4 regions of the Yersinia sp. KBS0713 genome follow, and region 2 is predicted to be linked to each of the others. Evidence: predicted binding sites of a transcription regulator. Region 2 holds the regulator's gene; each other region holds the start of a gene.

Region 1 (4,397 bases), 610 kb from region 2:
GAAGCTTGATTCTCCCAACGGGCATCACCCTGATAAGGTGGTGCCCGGTTATTGTGAATAAAGGTCAGTGACGGGACTCATGAACAATCATCAAACTCCCCAAGCCACGTCGCCTTTGGCCGCGTGGCTTTACTATCTTGAGCGCTTGCATTCTCAGCCAATCGAGTTGGGTCTGGAGCGTGTTAAACAGGTTGCTGAGCGTCTTGATCTGCTTAAACCTGCCCCGAAAGTATTTACCATTGCCGGCACTAATGGCAAAGGCACCACCTGTTGTACTCTGGAATCAATTCTACTGGCAGCTGGCCTGCGGGTAGGGGTCTACAGCTCACCTCATCTTTTGCGTTACACCGAGCGAGTCCGTATTCAGGGGCAAGAGCTACCTGAGGCCGAACATAGCCACTCTTTTGCCCAAATTGAGGCCGGGCGCGAGGGTATCTCGCTGACTTACTTCGAATTTGGCACCTTATCGGCGCTGCAACTATTTAAGCAAGCTAAGCTTGATGTAGTGATTCTGGAAGTGGGGCTGGGTGGGCGTTTGGACGCGACCAATATTGTTGATTCTGATGTCGCGGCTATCACCAGTATCGCGATAGACCACACCGACTGGTTGGGCTTTGATCGCGAAAGCATTGGGCGCGAAAAAGCGGGTGTGTTCCGCGCCGGAAAACCCGCCGTGGTGGGTGAACCCGATATGCCGCAATCCATTGCCGATGTCGCCGCGCAACTTGGCGCACCACTCTATCAGCGTGATAAAGCATGGCAATTTAGTCAGCAAGCGAACCGTTGGAGCTGGCAGTGCGACGATCAGCAGTGGCGTGATTTACCGCTGCCCAATGTGCCGTTGGCGAATGCGGCCACCGCATTGGCGGTGCTGCACTATTGCGGATTACCATTGAGCGAATCAGTTATTCGCCAGGGCTTGCAGGCTGCCCGCCTGCCAGGGCGCTTCCAGATTGTCAGTGAGCAACCTTTGTTGATTTTGGATGTTGCCCATAACCCACATGCTGCACGTTATTTGACCGACAGACTCGCTCAATTGCCGAAACAGGGTAAAGTACGGGCAGTGGTTGGGATGTTATCAGATAAAGATATTGCTGGAACCTTAGCGTGCTTATCCGAACAGGTCGACGAGTGGTATTGCGCACTGCTAGAGGGGCCGCGTGGGGCTACTGCGGCGCAGTTGGCTGAGCATCTCACGCTATCTCGCCAATTTAGTGATGTTGAAACTGCCTGGCGTCAGGCCATGCAAGATGCACAACCACAGGATGTGGTCATTGTCTGTGGCTCTTTCCATACTGTCGCCCATGTGATGGCTGCATTGAATCTATGACCGTATCCTTTTGATAAAAATCGAATTTATAAACGAATGAACGTGGGGAATGCGAGTGGCAAGTAAGTTCCAGAACCGTTTAGTCGGGACCATCATTCTGGTGGCGTTGGGCGTGATTTTGCTGCCGGGGCTGCTGGATGGTAAAAAGAAGCATTATGAGGATGAGTTTGCTGCTATCCCATTAGTGCCAAAACCCGGTGATAGCCAGGAGATTGACGCGGTTCCACCGGTCAGTCAGCCTTTGCCTATCGCGCCACCAGAAGGTGCAGCGCAAGCGGTGGAAGTCCCTAAAGATGACTCCGCCTCTCAAGCCGCTAATGATGCCGGTAACCTGCCATCTGAACCGACAATCGTTGCACCGCCAGCGATGCAAAATAAGCCGATTGAGGTGAAACCTGTCGAGAAGCGACCGGTCGAAATCAAACCGACTCCGGCAGAGAAAAAACCGCAGGAAGTTAAGCCTAAAGCGGAGGTTAAGCCAGAAGTTAAACCAGAAGTTAAGCCGGAGAGCAAACCGGCCGCAGAAGAGAAGGCACCGGTAGGGCAGGCTTATGTCGTCCAACTGGGGGCGCTCAAAAACGCTGCTAAAGTGAATGAGGTGGTCGCTACATTGCGCCTGTCAGGCCATCGGGCATTTACGGTGCCTGCGACCCCGGTTCAGGGCCAGATAACACGAGTATTTGTCGGGCCGGATGCATCAAAACAAAAACTGCAATCCGCACTGCCGGAGCTTAATTCATTAAGCGGGCTGAATGGGCAGGTCAGGCCCTATAGCACGGGGCGTTAAGATTTAGCTAAGCAGTAGGATGTCAGTGCGCACGGGGTTTGGGCGCTAAGTTTGTGCGGCGATTGTTGTTTTTAAAATCGCCGCACTTTAATTTGTCGCGGGGTCAGAAACCCCTACGCAAACGTTTTCTTTTTCTGTTAGAATTCGCCGCGAACAGGATGCAGCGGCGATTTCGTCATTGGAATAGTCATGGTCTGGATTGATTACGTCATTATAGGGATTATCGGATTTTCTGCGTTAGTCAGCTTAATCCGGGGATTTGTCCGTGAAGCATTGTCACTTGTAACATGGGGATGTGCGTTTTTTGTCGCCAGCCATTTTTACACTTACCTTGCTATCTACTTCACCCGTTTTGAGGATGAAGTGGTACGTAACGGCATTGCCATCGGCATTTTGTTCATCGCGACATTGATCGTCGGGGCTATTGTTAACTATGTGATTGGTTCACTGGTTGAACGTACCGGGTTATCAGGAACAGACAGGGTATTGGGGATCTGTTTTGGGGCGCTGCGAGGTGTTCTGATTGTCTCAGCCATGTTGTTCTTTCTCGACACGTTTACCGGCTTCTCACAAAGTGAAGACTGGAAACAGTCACAATTAATCCCGCAGTTCAGTTATATCATCAGGTGGTTCTTTGACTACCTGCAGAGCACGTCGAGTTTCTTACCGAATCAATTACCGATTCGAAGCGGCTTATGAGGAAAAGACAACATGTGCGGTATTGTCGGTATCGCCGGTTTTGCACCGGTAAACCAGTCGATTTATGATGCGCTGACGGTGCTCCAGCACCGAGGCCAGGATGCTGCGGGCATCGTTACCATTGATGCCCATAATGGGTTCCGGCTGCGTAAAGCAAATGGCTTGGTGAAGGATGTATTTGAAACCCGGCATATGCTGCGCTTACAGGGGAATATGGGGATTGGCCATGTTCGCTACCCGACCGCTGGCAGCTCCAGTGCTTCCGAGGCTCAGCCCTTCTACGTTAACTCACCGTTTGGCATCACCCTGGCTCATAACGGAAATTTGACTAACGCTCACCAACTGAGAAAGAAATTATTCGAAGTTTCTCGCCGTCATGTGAACACCACCTCTGACTCAGAAATTCTGCTGAATATTTTTGCCAGTGAATTAGATCGTTTCCAACACTACCCGCTGGAATCTGACAACATTTTTGCCGCTGTTGCCGCCACGCATCAGTTGATCCGTGGTGCCTATGCTTGCGTCGCGATGATTATCGGCCACGGCATGGTCGCCTTCCGTGACCCTAACGGCATCCGTCCGCTGGTGATTGGTAAACGCACCCTGGTTGATGGCCGTAATGAGTACATGGTTGCTTCTGAAAGTGTGGCACTTGATACCCTTGGCTTCGAATTCCTGCGTGATGTAGCGCCGGGCGAAGCGGTGTATATCACCGAAAAGGGCCAGTTGTTCACCCGTCAGTGTGCTGAAAATCCAAAATTCAATCCGTGCTTGTTTGAGTATGTCTATTTTGCCCGTCCTGACTCCTTTATGGATAAAATTTCTGTTTACAGTGCGCGGGTGCGCATGGGGCAGAAATTGGGCGCAAAAATTGCTAAACAGTGGGAAGATCTGGATATTGATGTGGTTATCCCTATCCCGGAAACCTCCTGCGATATCGCGCTGGAAATTGCCCGTATTCTGGATAAACCGTATCGTCAGGGGTTTGTGAAAAACCGCTATGTAGGCCGCACTTTCATCATGCCGGGCCAGCAAGAGCGCCGTAAATCAGTGCGCCGCAAACTGAACGCCAACCGTGCCGAGTTCCGCGATAAGAATGTGCTATTAGTGGATGACTCAATCGTACGTGGTACGACCTCAGAACAGATAGTCGAGATGGCACGTGAAGCTGGGGCGAAGAAAGTCTATTTTGCTTCTGCCGCTCCTGAGATTCGCTTCCCGAATGTGTACGGTATCGATATGCCTAGCGCCAATGAGTTGATTGCCCATGGCCGCGAAGTGGACGAGATTCGCCAGTTGATTGGTGCCGATGCACTGATTTTCCAGGATCTTCCTGACCTTATCGAAGCAGTACGCGAAGATAACCCAGATATCACTCAGTTTGAGTGCTCAGTCTTTAATGGTGTTTACGTCACCAAAGATGTGGATCAGAGCTATCTGGAGTATCTGGAGTCGTTACGTAACGATGATGCACAGGCATTACGTAATCATAACGAAGCAGAAAATCTTGAAATGCATAATGAAGGGTAATTACTCCCTCGTGTTTTGAGTTGCCGCACTATAGGCCGCATATCAAAATCT
Region 2 (4,397 bases):
TAAGCTACAATTGTGAAGCCATTAACGTTTTCTCACAATATCGATTAGAATCCTGTATCTCTTCGCTTTTTTATATCCTGAGTTTCGGCAATACTGTGACTCTTCATATTCATCTCAGGGCTAAGGTTGGTAGCGTTATTATGCGTTTAATTCTTACGCTGTTTGTGCTGCTGTTTACCCAACTATTCTTAAATTTGGCGCATGCGTCGCCGCAGGCACAGGTGTCGGCGGAGCAAAAGAGAGGTCAGGTCAGCCAAGCCAGCCCTGATGATCGTAAAAAGCGAAAAGCTGATAAAAGTACCAAGAAAGCGAAAATTGCCAGCGCTAAAACTGCCACCGGCAAAACCAGCACCAATAAAACCGCCGTCAGCAGCAATAAAAAGAGCATAGCCAGTAACACAACGAAAGCTCTTAAGAAGAAAGTGCAAGAAATAAGTAAACCCACCATAAAACAACCCAGCAGTGTTAAAAAAACGAATACTAAAACAGCGGCCAACAAAAAAGTGGCGGCGGTCAAAAAAACAGAAAAAATTGCTTATGGTCGGCATCGAAATAAGACTCAAGGTAAAGCTGGCACAGAATTAGTTGCAAATAATAAAATCAAGCTCAGCCCTGCCCATAAAAAGCGCTACCAACATGCGAAGCAAACGGCAATGAGCAAACTGATGAAACAAGTCGGTAAACCTTATCGTTGGGGCGGCACCTCGCCGAATACCGGTTTTGATTGCAGTGGGCTTATTTATTACGCCTATAAAGATGTGATCAGAATAAAAATGCCGCGTACTGCTAACGAGATGTATCATTTACGTGATGCCGCGCCAGTCAAACGTGCTGAATTAGAGAGTGGTGATCTGGTGTTCTTTAATATTGCCAATCGCGGCGTTGCCGATCATGTCGGTGTCTATTTAGGTAACGGCAAATTTATTCAGTCCCCGCGTACCGGCGAAGAGATCCGCATTAGTATGCTGAATAACGACTACTGGCAAGATCACTATGTGGGTGCTCGCCGCGTGGTCACACCTAAAACTATCCGCTAATTCTTCAACTCACAGCCAGCACTGCTGTTGGCTGTGAGTACCCCACTCGCCAAACTTCTGTTATCCCCGTGATCTATCTTGGCTAATGCCAATGCCATACTAATACTGTGGTTATAACTGTCATTTCTGTCGAAAATTGTTAAGATTATACCCACAACAAAAATACAACAATTAAGCTTTTAACCGCTCTTCGCCACATCATGGCCTGCGGCTATTGATGGGATTTGAGGAGCAAACACCCTGAGCAACCCGAAAGGAGAGAGCTATGTCTTTTGAATTACCGGCATTACCTTATGCACAAAATGCACTGGAACCCCATATCTCAGCTGAAACGCTGGAGTACCATTACGGCAAACACCATAATACCTATGTGATTAACCTCAATAATCTGATTAAAGATAGTGAGTTTGCTGACAAAACGCTGGAAGAGATAGTAAAAACCTCCAGCGGTGGTCTCTTTAACAATGCGGCCCAAGTCTGGAACCATACTTTCTACTGGCACTGTCTGTCACCAAATGGTGGTGGTGAGCCGACCGGTAAAGTGGCTGATGCCATTAATCAATCATTTGGTTCTTTTGCTGAATTTAAAGCACAATTTACCGATGCCGCAGTGAAAAACTTTGGCGCAGGTTGGACTTGGCTGGTTAAAAAAGCCGATGGCACGCTGGCGATTGTGAGTACATCTAATGCGGCAACCCCGCTGACGACCACGGATAAACCGTTACTGACGGTGGATGTGTGGGAACACGCTTATTATATTGATTACCGCAATGCGCGGCCAAAATATCTGGAAAATTTCTGGGCGCTGGTTAACTGGGCATTCGTTGAGAAGAATTTAGCCTGAGAAGGCAATAAGCGCGAGACGATGTGTTAGCACATCAAGCAATAATTAAGGGCGGGTAAACCGCCCTACTTTACTATTTTACCGGCAAGCGGCTTAATTAATTCATTACCGCCACGAAGCTAAAGGCAATAATCATCGCCAGCGCACCAACAGTCGTAATCAGCGACATTTTCAGATTGGTATCCATAAAAACTCCTCAGCCGGTCAGTTTGTCGTAGGGAAAAGGCACATAGTTAGTGTGTTAAAATATCTTCCCACAATTCAGAAAAAAAATCTTGTGCTCATTACGCACTTTATAACTTTGAATACCTCTTTCACTTTTCCTCCAGATCAGCCAAAATTCGCAGTTCATAACTGCATACCGACCAATAACGTCCAATAAATACTCTCAGACAACCAGCTGATTCCATTTTCCAGCCAATAACATGCTTCTGTCTGAGTGGTTTCGCGTCTGCAGGCAAACGATTAACATAATACTTACCTACTGTAACAGGTGAGCTTAGGAGTCATTTTTTTTATGGCAACGATTAAAGATGTGGCCAAACACGCGGGTGTTTCCACCACCACCGTTTCGCACGTGATTAACAAAACGCGTTTCGTCGCCGAAAATACTAAGGCTGCCGTGTGGGCGGCCATTAAAGAACTGCATTATTCACCCAGTGCTGTGGCCCGTAGTTTGAAAGTTAATCACACCAAATCAATTGGTTTACTGGCAACGTCCAGCGAAGCGCCCTATTTTGCTGAAGTGATCGAAGCGGTTGAAAACAGTTGTTATAGCAAGGGTTACACGCTGATTTTATGTAACTCTCATAATAATCTGGATAAACAGAAAGCCTATCTGGCGATGCTGGCACAAAAGCGTGTTGATGGACTGCTGGTGATGTGTTCAGAATATCCCGAGCAGTTGCTGGGGATGCTGGAAGATTATCGTAATATCCCGATGGTGGTGATGGATTGGGGGACAGCACGTGGCGACTTTACTGACTCGATTATCGATAACGCCTTTGAAGGCGGCTATTTGGCTGGACGTTATCTGATTGAGCGCGGTCATCGTGATATCGGCGCTATTCCCGGCCAGCTATCCCGTAATACTGGCGGTGGTCGCCATCAGGGCTTTTTGAAAGCCCTGGAGGAGGCCAATATCACGCTGCGTGATGAATGGGTGGTTCAGGGCGATTTCGAACCGGAGTCCGGTTATAAAGCCATGCACCAGATTCTGACGCAAAAACATCGCCCGACCGCGGTATTCTGTGGCGGCGATATTATGGCGATGGGTGCAATATGCGCAGCCGATGAGCTGGGCTTGCGGGTGCCGCAAGATATTTCAGTGATCGGGTATGATAATGTGCGCAACGCGCGCTACTTCTCCCCTGCGCTGACCACCATTCATCAGCCAAAAGAGCGATTAGGTGAAACCGCTTTTGCGATGTTGCTCGACCGTATTGTCAGCAAGCGCGAAGACCCCCAGACCATTGAGGTGCACCCGAAACTGGTCGAGCGACGTTCTGTTGCGGATGGCCCGTTCCGCGATTATCGCCGCTAACTCTCTTCTGCCGGTAGCAAACTCGGCTACCGGCGCGGTTATTTGCTCTCAGTTGCTGGTGTCGTCATGCTGAGTAGCTGATGGGTTGTCATCTTTCAGCCACTCAGCATTTAGCGTGACACTGTCACCCAAATACGCCAGCAACCATGCCAGTGCCGGTGAGTGGTTGTTCTGCTCCCACGTCAGGCAGCATGGGCTATCCGGTAGCGGTTCAGCCAAGCTTAGCGCTGCCAGCCTCCCTTGCGCAATCAGCGGCGAGACCATATGAGCAGGCACCATGCCAACACATAGCCCCGCGCACAGGCAGTCAATCCCCGTCGCCCAGTCCGGTGCCACCAACCGCTGCTGATTATCTAAGGTCCAGGTGTCCCGTTTCGGCAGGTTGCGCGCGGTATCTTCCAGACAGAGTGCGGGGTAAGGCCGCAACTGATCATCGGTCAGTGGCCCGGTTAACCGCGCTAATGGGTGTTCGACACTCACCACACATTGCCAACTTAAAAAGCCCATGTCGCGAAAAACAAACCGCCCTCCGACTGGCACCGCACGCGTGGCGCCGATGGCCATTTCAGCCTGCCCGTCCACCAGCGCATCCCAGACGCCATTGAACACCTCATAACGTACCCGTAATTCGATATCAGGAAAATGTCGATAGAAATCCAGAACTAAGCGGCGGCTGCGCTGTGGTTTGACGATTTTATCCACCACGATGGTTAACTCCCCTCGCCAGCCATTCGCCACTTGTTGGCATTGACGGCGAGTGCCATTCATTTTTTTGATAACATCGCGAGCTTCTTTGATAAAAACGACACCTGCGGCGGTTAATTCTACGTCACGATGACGCCGTTCAAACAGCGGCACCGCCAGCCACTCTTCAAGCTGGCGCACGGTATAACTTATCGCCGATGGCACACGGTGCAATTCTTGAGCGGCGGCACTGAAGCTACCGGTACGTGCGACCGCGTCAACCACATCC
Region 3 (4,397 bases), 2.1 Mb from region 2:
ATTCCGGTGGTCGCCACCTCCTCCAGCTGTACGTTTACGTTACGTGATGAGTATCCGCATTTGCTGGATGTCGATACTGCGCCCGTGCGCGACAGGGTGGAATTGGCCACTCGCTACCTCTACCGTTTATTGGATCAGGGGCGAGAATTACCGCTGAAACCTCTTTTTTCCTCAAAAAACAAGCCACTGCGCATCGCCTACCACACGCCATGTCACATGGAGAAAATGGGCTGGACCGCCTATACCTTGGCTTTATTGCAGCGCATTCCCAATATTGAGCTGGTGGTGCTGGATTCTCAATGTTGCGGCATAGCTGGAACTTATGGTTTTAAATCAGAGAATTACGCCACAGCTCAAGGGATCGGCGCATCGCTATTCCAGCAAATTGAGGAGAGTGGCGTCGATCTGGTGATCACCGACTGCGAAACCTGCAAATGGCAGATTGAGATGTCGACGAGCAAGAAGTGTGAGCATCCAATTACGTTACTGGCACGAGCTTTAGTCTAGGGCTATGGGGACAGAGCGCGATTGACTGCGCTCTGTTGAGGAGGGTTATTTCAACTTCAAGGTGCTGATGATGGACTCAGCTTCAGCTTGTGCTTGCTGCTGATTTTCAGCTGGCAGGGTAATTTGTAATGTCATCAAATGGTTATCGACTCTCCCCATCAACACGGATGAGTAAGCTTTCTGGCCGCCGCTGGTAATAATGCTGTCCAGCTGCTGGAAAGGTTGCCCATCGATTTTGATCGCTTTATTCGTCACCACTTGTAAATTAGCATCGCGTGCACGCTGTTGATCGGCTAAACGGCCAGTCAGCACCTCCAGCGCTTCATTCGTGTTATCGCCTAAAATCACGATCACCGCTTTATCGCCGGTTTTATTGGCGAAAACAGACATATTATTGGCTTGATTGCCCATTTTCCCACTTTGGTCCGATAAATCTGCGGGCAAACTCAACGTGACTTTACCTTCCAGCAGGCTGACCGCCTGACCCACATTTTTATCGTTGCCGCTATCACAGGCGCTGAGTCCTACAACCAGCAGGCCGACGGCGAGAAACTTGGTAATTTTATGCATGGGAGTTCCTTATTAATGCTGAGCGCGTGTCAAATACGATGACTCACCGTCATCGATAACTAATCAGTTATTAATGATCAATCACTCTATCGCACCTTATTCAGTCGCTAAAAGCAACCTATTGTTCTGTGGGCAACCAAGAGGTGGCGGTTTTAGGAGAAATCCATAAGCGCTTGTTGGTCAGCGAGGGGCAACCACAGGGGTGTGGCTGCCGGAATAGCCATTAATGTGTCGCAGAACTGACAGTCGCCAATGGTTGCTGGTTGGTCTTACGGGCAAAATATTTCAGCAATACATTAAGCATTACGCCATAAGCTGGCAGGAAGAACAACATGCAGATCAGCAACTTAAAGCTGTAATCCACCAGGGCTATCTCCACCCAGTTTGCCGCCATAAACGGATCAGTGCTGCGGTAGAACGCAATAAAGAAGAACGCCATAGTATCGCTGATATTACCGAAGAACATTGCTGCCGTCGGGGCAACCCACCAGGCACTGCGCTGACGCAGGCGGTTAAACACCTGAACATCCAGAATTTGCCCAAGCACATAGGCCATAAAACTGGCGGCTGCGATACGCGCCACGAATAGATTAAAACTGGTTAGCGCTGGGAACCCTTGCCAACTTCCCTGATAAAACAGCGCTGAAATCAGGTATGAAATCAGCAGCGCAGGCACCATCACCGACAGAATAATCCGGCGCGCCAAAGGGGCACCAAAAATCCGCACAGTCAGGTCGGTGGCTAAGAAGATAAATGGAAAGGTAAAGGCCCCCCAGGTGGTGTGAAAACCGAAGATAGCGATCGGCAATTGCACCAGGTAGTTACTGGAGGTAATGATGACGATATGGAATAGCGATAGCCATACCAACGCGGTCATCCGCTGTTGGGGAGTAAACGAAAACATAAATGTGACCTTTTTGGTTACTGGGGTGAGGGAACCCAAACAAAATGTACCGTAATTTTACGGCGCGGCGGCATGATACCCGTTTGCGCAACGAATGCAATGGTTAATTTTAACGCAAACGTTAGCACTACTTGCACCTAAAAATCGGCGGGGTAAACTATGCCACTTCATAAACGAGCGCCACTTCGTAAACGAGCACCACTTCGTAAACGAATGCGGCTTCGTCAGCCAGCTTATAAATTCCGATACTGTTGCGCAACTGCATACTGACCCACAAGAGAGCCGTCATGACCGATATTTTTGCTAATCCAGATAAAACACTTGATGCATTGGGCCTGCGCTGCCCAGAGCCGGTGATGATGGTACGTAAAACGGTTCGCCATATGGAAAATGGCCAAACACTGCTGATCATTGCTGACGACCCGGCCACCACCCGTGATATCCCCGGCTTTTGCCGCTTTATGGATCACCAGTTGCTGGCCCAAGATACCCAACAGACCCCCTATCGGTATCTGGTGCAGAAAGGGGCAAAGGTGGAGTAATTGCCCCTTTCGTCTTAGCGCTTAAACATCTCTTTTTCGCAATAACCGCAATGCGTTAGCCGTCACCAATGCGGTGGCGCCTGAATCCGCTAATACCGCCAGCCACAAGCCGGTTAAACCCAGCAACGTGGTCACCAGGAAAATCCCTTTCAGCCCGAGCGAAATCGTAATGTTCTGGCGAATATTGGCATTCGCTGCCCGCGATAACAGAATGATCTCTGCCAGCCCGGTAAGCCGGTTATGGGTCAGTGCAGCATCGGCTGTCTCCAGTGCCACATCAGTGCCACTGCCCATGGCGATACCAATACTGGCCGCTTTCATTGCTGGCGCATCATTAATGCCGTCTCCGACCATCACTGTCGGCTGAGCTTCATTTAGCGCCATCACCGCCTGCACTTTATCTGCGGGCAACAATCCGGCACGGTAATCAATTCCCAACTCACTGGCAATGGCCGCTGCCGCCCGTGGGTTATCGCCGGTTAACATTACACCCTGAATGCCCAATTTTTTCAGTGAATCAATGGCTTGCTTAGCATCGGTGCGCAGTGTGTCGCGCAGCGCCAGTAAGCCAATAAACTTCTCATCCTCCAGTACGGCGACGGCAGTTTTGCCGCTGCTTTCCAACTGATCGAGCTGCGTTTGCCACTCATCGGTCAATAACCCTGCGGGCAACTTACCGGGCGCACTGACAAGCACCGCCAGCCCATTCACGCTGCCCTCAACGCCGATACCTGCCAGCGCGCGACGCCCCTCAGCCAGCGGCAGCAGTGGGGTGTTTTGTTGTGCTCGCTGCATAATCGCGACAGCCAGCGGATGGTGCGATCCGGCTTCGACTGCGGCTGCCAAAGCCAGCAGGCGGGTTTCACTTACGCCACCGACCGGCAGAACATCGGTCACTTTCGGTTTACCCTCGGTCAGTGTGCCGGTTTTGTCGAAAGCCACGGTTTGAATGCGCCCAAGTTGTTCCAGTGCCGCGCCGCCTTTGATTAGTGCACCGCGTCGCGTCGCCGCCGCCAGTGCGGAGGTAATGGCCGCTGGAGTCGAGATCACCAGTGCGCACGGACAACCAATTAGCAGCAATGTCAGGCCGCGATAAATCCAACTTTCCCAAGGTTCGGCGAAAGCCAACGGCGGCACCAGCATCACCAGCACCGAGAGCAGCATAATCGCAGGGGTATAAATACGGCTGAAACGGTCAATAAAGCGCTCAATGGGGGCACGACGTTCTTCTGCTAATTCAATAAGTTGCAGTATTCTGTCAATGGCGTTATTACCCGGCTCTGAAATCACCCGCATCTCGGTGGCGCGATCGACGGATAAGCATCCCGCCGCGACTTTTTCGCCTTGCTGCCGCTCAACAGGGATTGACTCTCCGGTGAGGGCGCTCTCATCAAAGCTGGCGAACGGGGTCATTAATTCGGCATCCGCGGGCAGGCGGCCTCCCGGTGCAATTTCGATGATATCGCCGGGACGTAAACTGGCGACCGGAACTGAGATACGCTCACCATTTTTCAATAACAGCGCCTCTTCTGGCACCAGCGCCATCAGCGCTTTCACCCCACGACGGGCACGATTTGCGGCATAGGACTCCAGCAATTCGCCGATCATAAACAGCAACAATACCATCGCCGCTTCAGCAGTTGCGCCGATAAACATCGCCCCGATTGCCGCGACACTCATCAAGGTTTCAATGGCAAAAGGTGTACCTGAGCGGATGAGCTTCCAGGCTTTGGTTGTCACGGGAATCAGCCCAACAATGGTGGTCGCGGCGAAGGCGAACTCAGCCAGTTCGGTGCTGAATAGAGAGATTCCCCAACTGATCAACATCAATAGGGTTAATAGTGCTATTGGCAGGTATTCACGAAAGCGTGATT
Region 4 (4,397 bases), 1.1 Mb from region 2:
ACCTCACAGCGGGTGATTAATCTGCTGGTGGGGGGCGTGATGTGGTTTATCGCGTTTCAGTTAGCGCAGCAGGGATTAAATCTGTGAGTTTTATCATTAATCCGAATCCCATGCCTCGAAAGATATGCTACGGTTGATGTGTTGATGGCGTTACCGACGGCAAATTAATCACTCTGCCAATAGGACCTCAGTAAGTGTAATTAACTGCAAATATATTTGTGGCTAATTGAATTCACTGGTTATCTGGTTGGCGTAGATTGGCTTACCATGAATAATTTGTCATGCATATATTAGGAGGCACCGTGAAGTTGAAGACATTGGCTTTGGCCGCAATGATGGGATTAGGGACGTTACCTTTGGCGCTATCAGTTCAGGCTGCCGAAGTGCCAGAAGGGCCGCATGTTGTCACCTCCGGTACGGCCAGTGTTGATGCGGTACCGGATATCGCCACCATCGCCATTGAGGTCAGTGTATCGGCCAAAGATGCTGCCGATGCTAAAAAGCAGGCAGATACCCGCGTCGCGCAATATTTTGATTTTCTACGTAAAAGTGGCATTGATAAGAAAGATATCAATGCAGCTAATATTCGCACCCAACCTGAATACGACTACCAGAAAACTGGTGAAGCGGTGTTGAAAGGTTACCGCGCGGTGCGCCAGGTTCAGGTCACCCTACGCCAGCTTGATAAGTTGAACGAGTTGCTGGATGGGGCGCTGAAATCGGGTCTAAATGAGATCCGCGCAGTGGAGTTAGGGGTCGCAAACCCGGACACTTATCGCGAACAGGCACGTAAAAAAGCCATTGAAAACGCGATTAGCCAGGCCGGTTCTTTAGCGGAAGGGTTTAAGGTCAAACTGGGGCCTGTTTACAGTATTCGTTACCATGTGGCGAACTACCAGCCGATGCCGGTAGCCCGCATGTTTAAGAGCGCTGAAGCAGCACCGGCTACGGATGCGGCCCAAACTTACGAACAACAGACCATCCATTTCGATGATCAAGTTGATGTGGTGTTTGAGCTGCAAACGGCCGCCCCTGCCGCCAAATAACTCAGTCCTGCCGCAATACCTGACGCCCATAAGATAACAGGGCGTCAGTCACTTTCCTCATGGTCCGGCTTTCCGGTGCAAAACGGTGCCAGAACAGCATTCGCCGCTGCCGTAGCCCCGGAGTCAAATCAATCAACTCCCCTGACGCCAACTCTTTTTCGATTTGCAGATGCGGGATCATGCAGCAAGTAGTGCCCTGCCTTGCCAACTGCACAAAGGCTTCCGACGAGTTAACGATATGGCAGGGGACGCTGCCGGGTGATAAATCAAAATTCTGCTGTAAAAATGCCTGATGCATATCATCCAGATGGTCAAAGGCCACCGCAGGTGCTTTCAGCAATGCCGAGCGGGTCACGCCATTGGGGAAGTAGCGCTCAGCGAAGGGTTTGGACGCCACAAACAGATAGTCCAGCGCACCCAGTTGGTCAACCAAACAGCTCGGCAGTGGCTGTGGTTGGATACTGACCGCCCCCACCACTTCCCCACGACGCAGCCGCTCCTGGGTTCGGGTTTCATCTTCAACCTGCAAATTCAGCCGGATTGGGGAGTCTGCCAGCACCGGTTTCAATGCCGGTAACAGCCAGGTCGCCAGACTGTCGGCGTTGACCGCCAGTGACAGCAATAGCGGCGTATCCACGCCGTTATCATTGCCGAGCCACTCCTCCTCCAGCAACTCCACTTGATGCAGTAAGGCGAGCAGTTTCTGCCCCTGCTCTGTAGGACGAGGGGGCACTGTGCGCACTAACAGCGGCTGACCGAACAGGTTCTCCAACTGCTTAATGCGTTGAGATACCGCCGATTGGGTGATGCAAAGTTTTTGTGCAGCGCGTTCAAAACCGCGTTCACGGATCACCGCGTCCAGCGCTTGTAGCGTACGGTAGTCTGGGCGTTTCATCGGAGTCATCTCTCCAAATATTAAGTCGATACCGCACTATGCCACATTTCGCCGCCATATTTTGGTCATTTTACTCTGGCTGAAGAGTAAAGTGCCCGCCATAAATAAACCGCTATAACTGTGATCCAGCTAGAATTAACCGCGTCGCAAGTCCGCTTTATTGCGACGATTTATCCTGCGCATGTTCTATAATGGATACAGTTTTTTCATATCATAGGCAGTGAACTCACCATGACTCAGGATGAACTTAAAAAAGCAGTGGGCTGGGCAGCATTAGATTACGTCAAACCCGGCACCATCGTCGGCGTTGGTACTGGCTCCACCGCAGCACACTTTATTGATGCTCTCGGCTCGATCAAAGATCAAATTGAAGGGGCGGTTTCCAGCTCTGACGCCTCTACCGATAAACTGAAAAGTTACGGCATTCATGTCTTTGATTGCAACGAAGTGGATGTGCTGGATATCTATGTTGATGGCGCTGATGAGATTAATGGCCATATGCAGATGATCAAAGGCGGTGGTGCGGCCCTGACCCGCGAGAAAATCATTGCGGCAATCGCCCGTAAGTTTATCTGCATTGCCGATGCGAGCAAACAGGTTGATCTGCTGGGCAAATTCCCGCTGCCCGTCGAAGTGATCCCGATGGCTCGCTCTTATGTGGCTCGTGAGTTGGTTAAGCTGGGCGGATTGCCAGAATATCGCCAAAATGTGCTGACCGATAACGGCAACGTTATTTTGGATGTGCACAACCTGACGATTTTGGATGCTGTGACGTTAGAGAATAAAATCAACGGAATTGCCGGTGTGGTGACAGTTGGGTTATTTGCCAACCGTGGTGCTGATGTGGCACTGATTGGCACCGCTGATGGTGTTAAGACGATAGTAAAATAATCGGCTAAATCATTTTCAGGATGAGGTGATACAGCTTCATCCTGATAACTTTTTTGCCTTTAAATATCTTTTCTTAAAAACGTTAAATTTGGTGATATATATCACATTCTGTCATTTCAATTTATTAACCTGCCATTAACCCTCTCACCGCCAGTTTTTTATTCCATAAATTAACACTTGTGCTGATTGTTATGCTGATAGGTAGGCAATCGTTTGTATTGCTGCCTGCGTAATATTTGTTATGTTGACAGGGTGCTGACCGGATTCATTCGATAGCGGCAGCCACATCTGAAGTCTGAAAATAGGGTCGGGGACATGGCAAAAGTATCACTGGAGAAAGACAGAATTAAGTTTCTGTTAGTGGAAGGGGTGCACCAGAGCACAGTTGATAATCTGCGTGCAGCCGGATATAGCAATATTGAATACCATAAAGGTGCCTTAGACACCGAATCACTGAAAGAATCTATTCGTGATGCCCACTTCATCGGAATTCGATCGCGCACTCATCTGTCCGAAGAGGTTTTTGCCGCAGCAGAAAAATTGGTTGCGGTTGGTTGTTTCTGTATCGGTACCAATCAGGTTGATTTAAAGGCGGCCACCACGCGCGGCGTGCCGGTATTCAATGCACCTTTCTCCAATACTCGTTCGGTGGCCGAAATGGTGCTGGGTGAGTTACTGCTGATGTTCCGAGGGATTCCGTCGGCGAATGCCAAAGCTCATCGTGGTGAGTGGAATAAGCTGGCGGTCGGCTCCTATGAAGCCCGCGGTAAGAAACTGGGCATCATCGGTTATGGTCATATCGGCACACAGCTGGGTATTTTGGCTGAAAGTGTCGGCATGAAAGTTTTCTTCTACGATATCGAAAATAAGCTGTCGTTGGGGAATGCACAGCAGGTTCGCCATCTGTCTGATTTGCTGAATATGAGTGATGTGATTAGCCTGCATGTGCCGGAAAACCACTCCACCAAAAATATGATTGGCCCTGAGCAGTTAGCCCTGATGAAGCCGGGTGCGATGCTAATTAACGCCTCACGCGGTACTGTGGTTGATATCCCGGCCCTGTGTGATGCTTTGGCGAGCAATCATCTGGCAGGGGCGGCAATCGACGTCTTCCCTGAAGAGCCAGCAACCAATAAAGAGCCGTTCAATTCACCATTGTGTGAGTTTGACAATGTGTTATTGACTCCGCATATCGGTGGTTCAACTCAGGAAGCGCAGGAAAATATCGGTGATGAAGTGGCCGGTAAGTTGGCGAAGTATTCCGACAACGGCTCCACGCTGTCTGCGGTCAACTTCCCGGAAGTTTCTCTGCCAGCCCATGGTGATAATACCCGCCGTCTGCTGCATATCCATGAGAACCGCCCAGGCATTCTGACCAGCATTAACAGAATCTTTGCTGAGCAGAACGTCAACATCGCCGCGCAATATTTGCAAACCAGCGCTGAAATCGGTTACGTCGTGATCGACGTTGAAACTGATGATGAGGAAAATGCAGAAAGAGCGTTGCAAGCGATGAAGGCTATCCCAGGGACTATCCGCGCACGTTTGTTGTACTAATATGACTA

The links. Region 2 encodes PurR, which represses purine synthesis genes. Its sites were predicted from a motif close to CANGCAAACGTTTGCNTG; they were not measured.
Region 1: a site for PurR is predicted at 2,232-2,249, ahead of cvpA (colicin V production protein). Genes of this name have one in related genera too.
Region 3: a site for PurR is predicted at 2,093-2,110, ahead of FFE93_RS19955 (7-cyano-7-deazaguanine/7-aminomethyl-7-deazaguanine transporter). Genes of this name have one in related genera too.
Region 4: a site for PurR is predicted at 3,035-3,052, ahead of serA (phosphoglycerate dehydrogenase). Genes of this name have one in related genera too.

Annotation. Positions count from the first base shown of each region.
Region 1 covers NZ_CP042173.1:1,459,914-1,464,310, forward strand. Annotated here, with positions in the region: gene accD (acetyl-CoA carboxylase, carboxyltransferase subunit beta) at 1-9, shown strand, start outside; gene folC (bifunctional tetrahydrofolate synthase/dihydrofolate synthase) at 80-1,330, shown strand; gene dedD (cell division protein DedD) at 1,386-2,117, shown strand; gene cvpA (colicin V production protein) at 2,307-2,816, shown strand; gene purF (amidophosphoribosyltransferase) at 2,829-4,346, shown strand.
Region 2 covers NZ_CP042173.1:2,070,862-2,075,258, reverse strand. Annotated here, with positions in the region: gene FFE93_RS09695 (C40 family peptidase) at 141-1,037, shown strand; gene sodB (superoxide dismutase [Fe]) at 1,303-1,881, shown strand; gene FFE93_RS09685 (YnhF family membrane protein) at 1,979-2,068, opposite strand; gene purR (HTH-type transcriptional repressor PurR) at 2,399-3,424, shown strand; gene punR (DNA-binding transcriptional activator PunR) at 3,473-4,397, opposite strand, start outside.
Region 3 covers NZ_CP042173.1:4,206,146-4,210,542, reverse strand. Annotated here, with positions in the region: gene glpC (anaerobic glycerol-3-phosphate dehydrogenase subunit GlpC) at 1-507, shown strand, start outside; gene FFE93_RS19960 (DcrB family lipoprotein) at 553-1,077, opposite strand; gene FFE93_RS19955 (7-cyano-7-deazaguanine/7-aminomethyl-7-deazaguanine transporter) at 1,301-1,981, opposite strand; gene FFE93_RS21820 (hypothetical protein) at 2,139-2,270, opposite strand; gene tusA (sulfurtransferase TusA) at 2,269-2,523, shown strand; gene FFE93_RS19945 (zinc/cadmium/mercury/lead-transporting ATPase) at 2,545-4,397, opposite strand, start outside.
Region 4 covers NZ_CP042173.1:923,700-928,096, forward strand. Annotated here, with positions in the region: gene argO (arginine exporter ArgO) at 1-87, shown strand, start outside; gene FFE93_RS04295 (oxidative stress defense protein) at 303-1,046, shown strand; gene FFE93_RS04300 (LysR family transcriptional regulator ArgP) at 1,048-1,941, opposite strand; gene rpiA (ribose-5-phosphate isomerase RpiA) at 2,173-2,832, shown strand; gene serA (phosphoglycerate dehydrogenase) at 3,148-4,389, shown strand.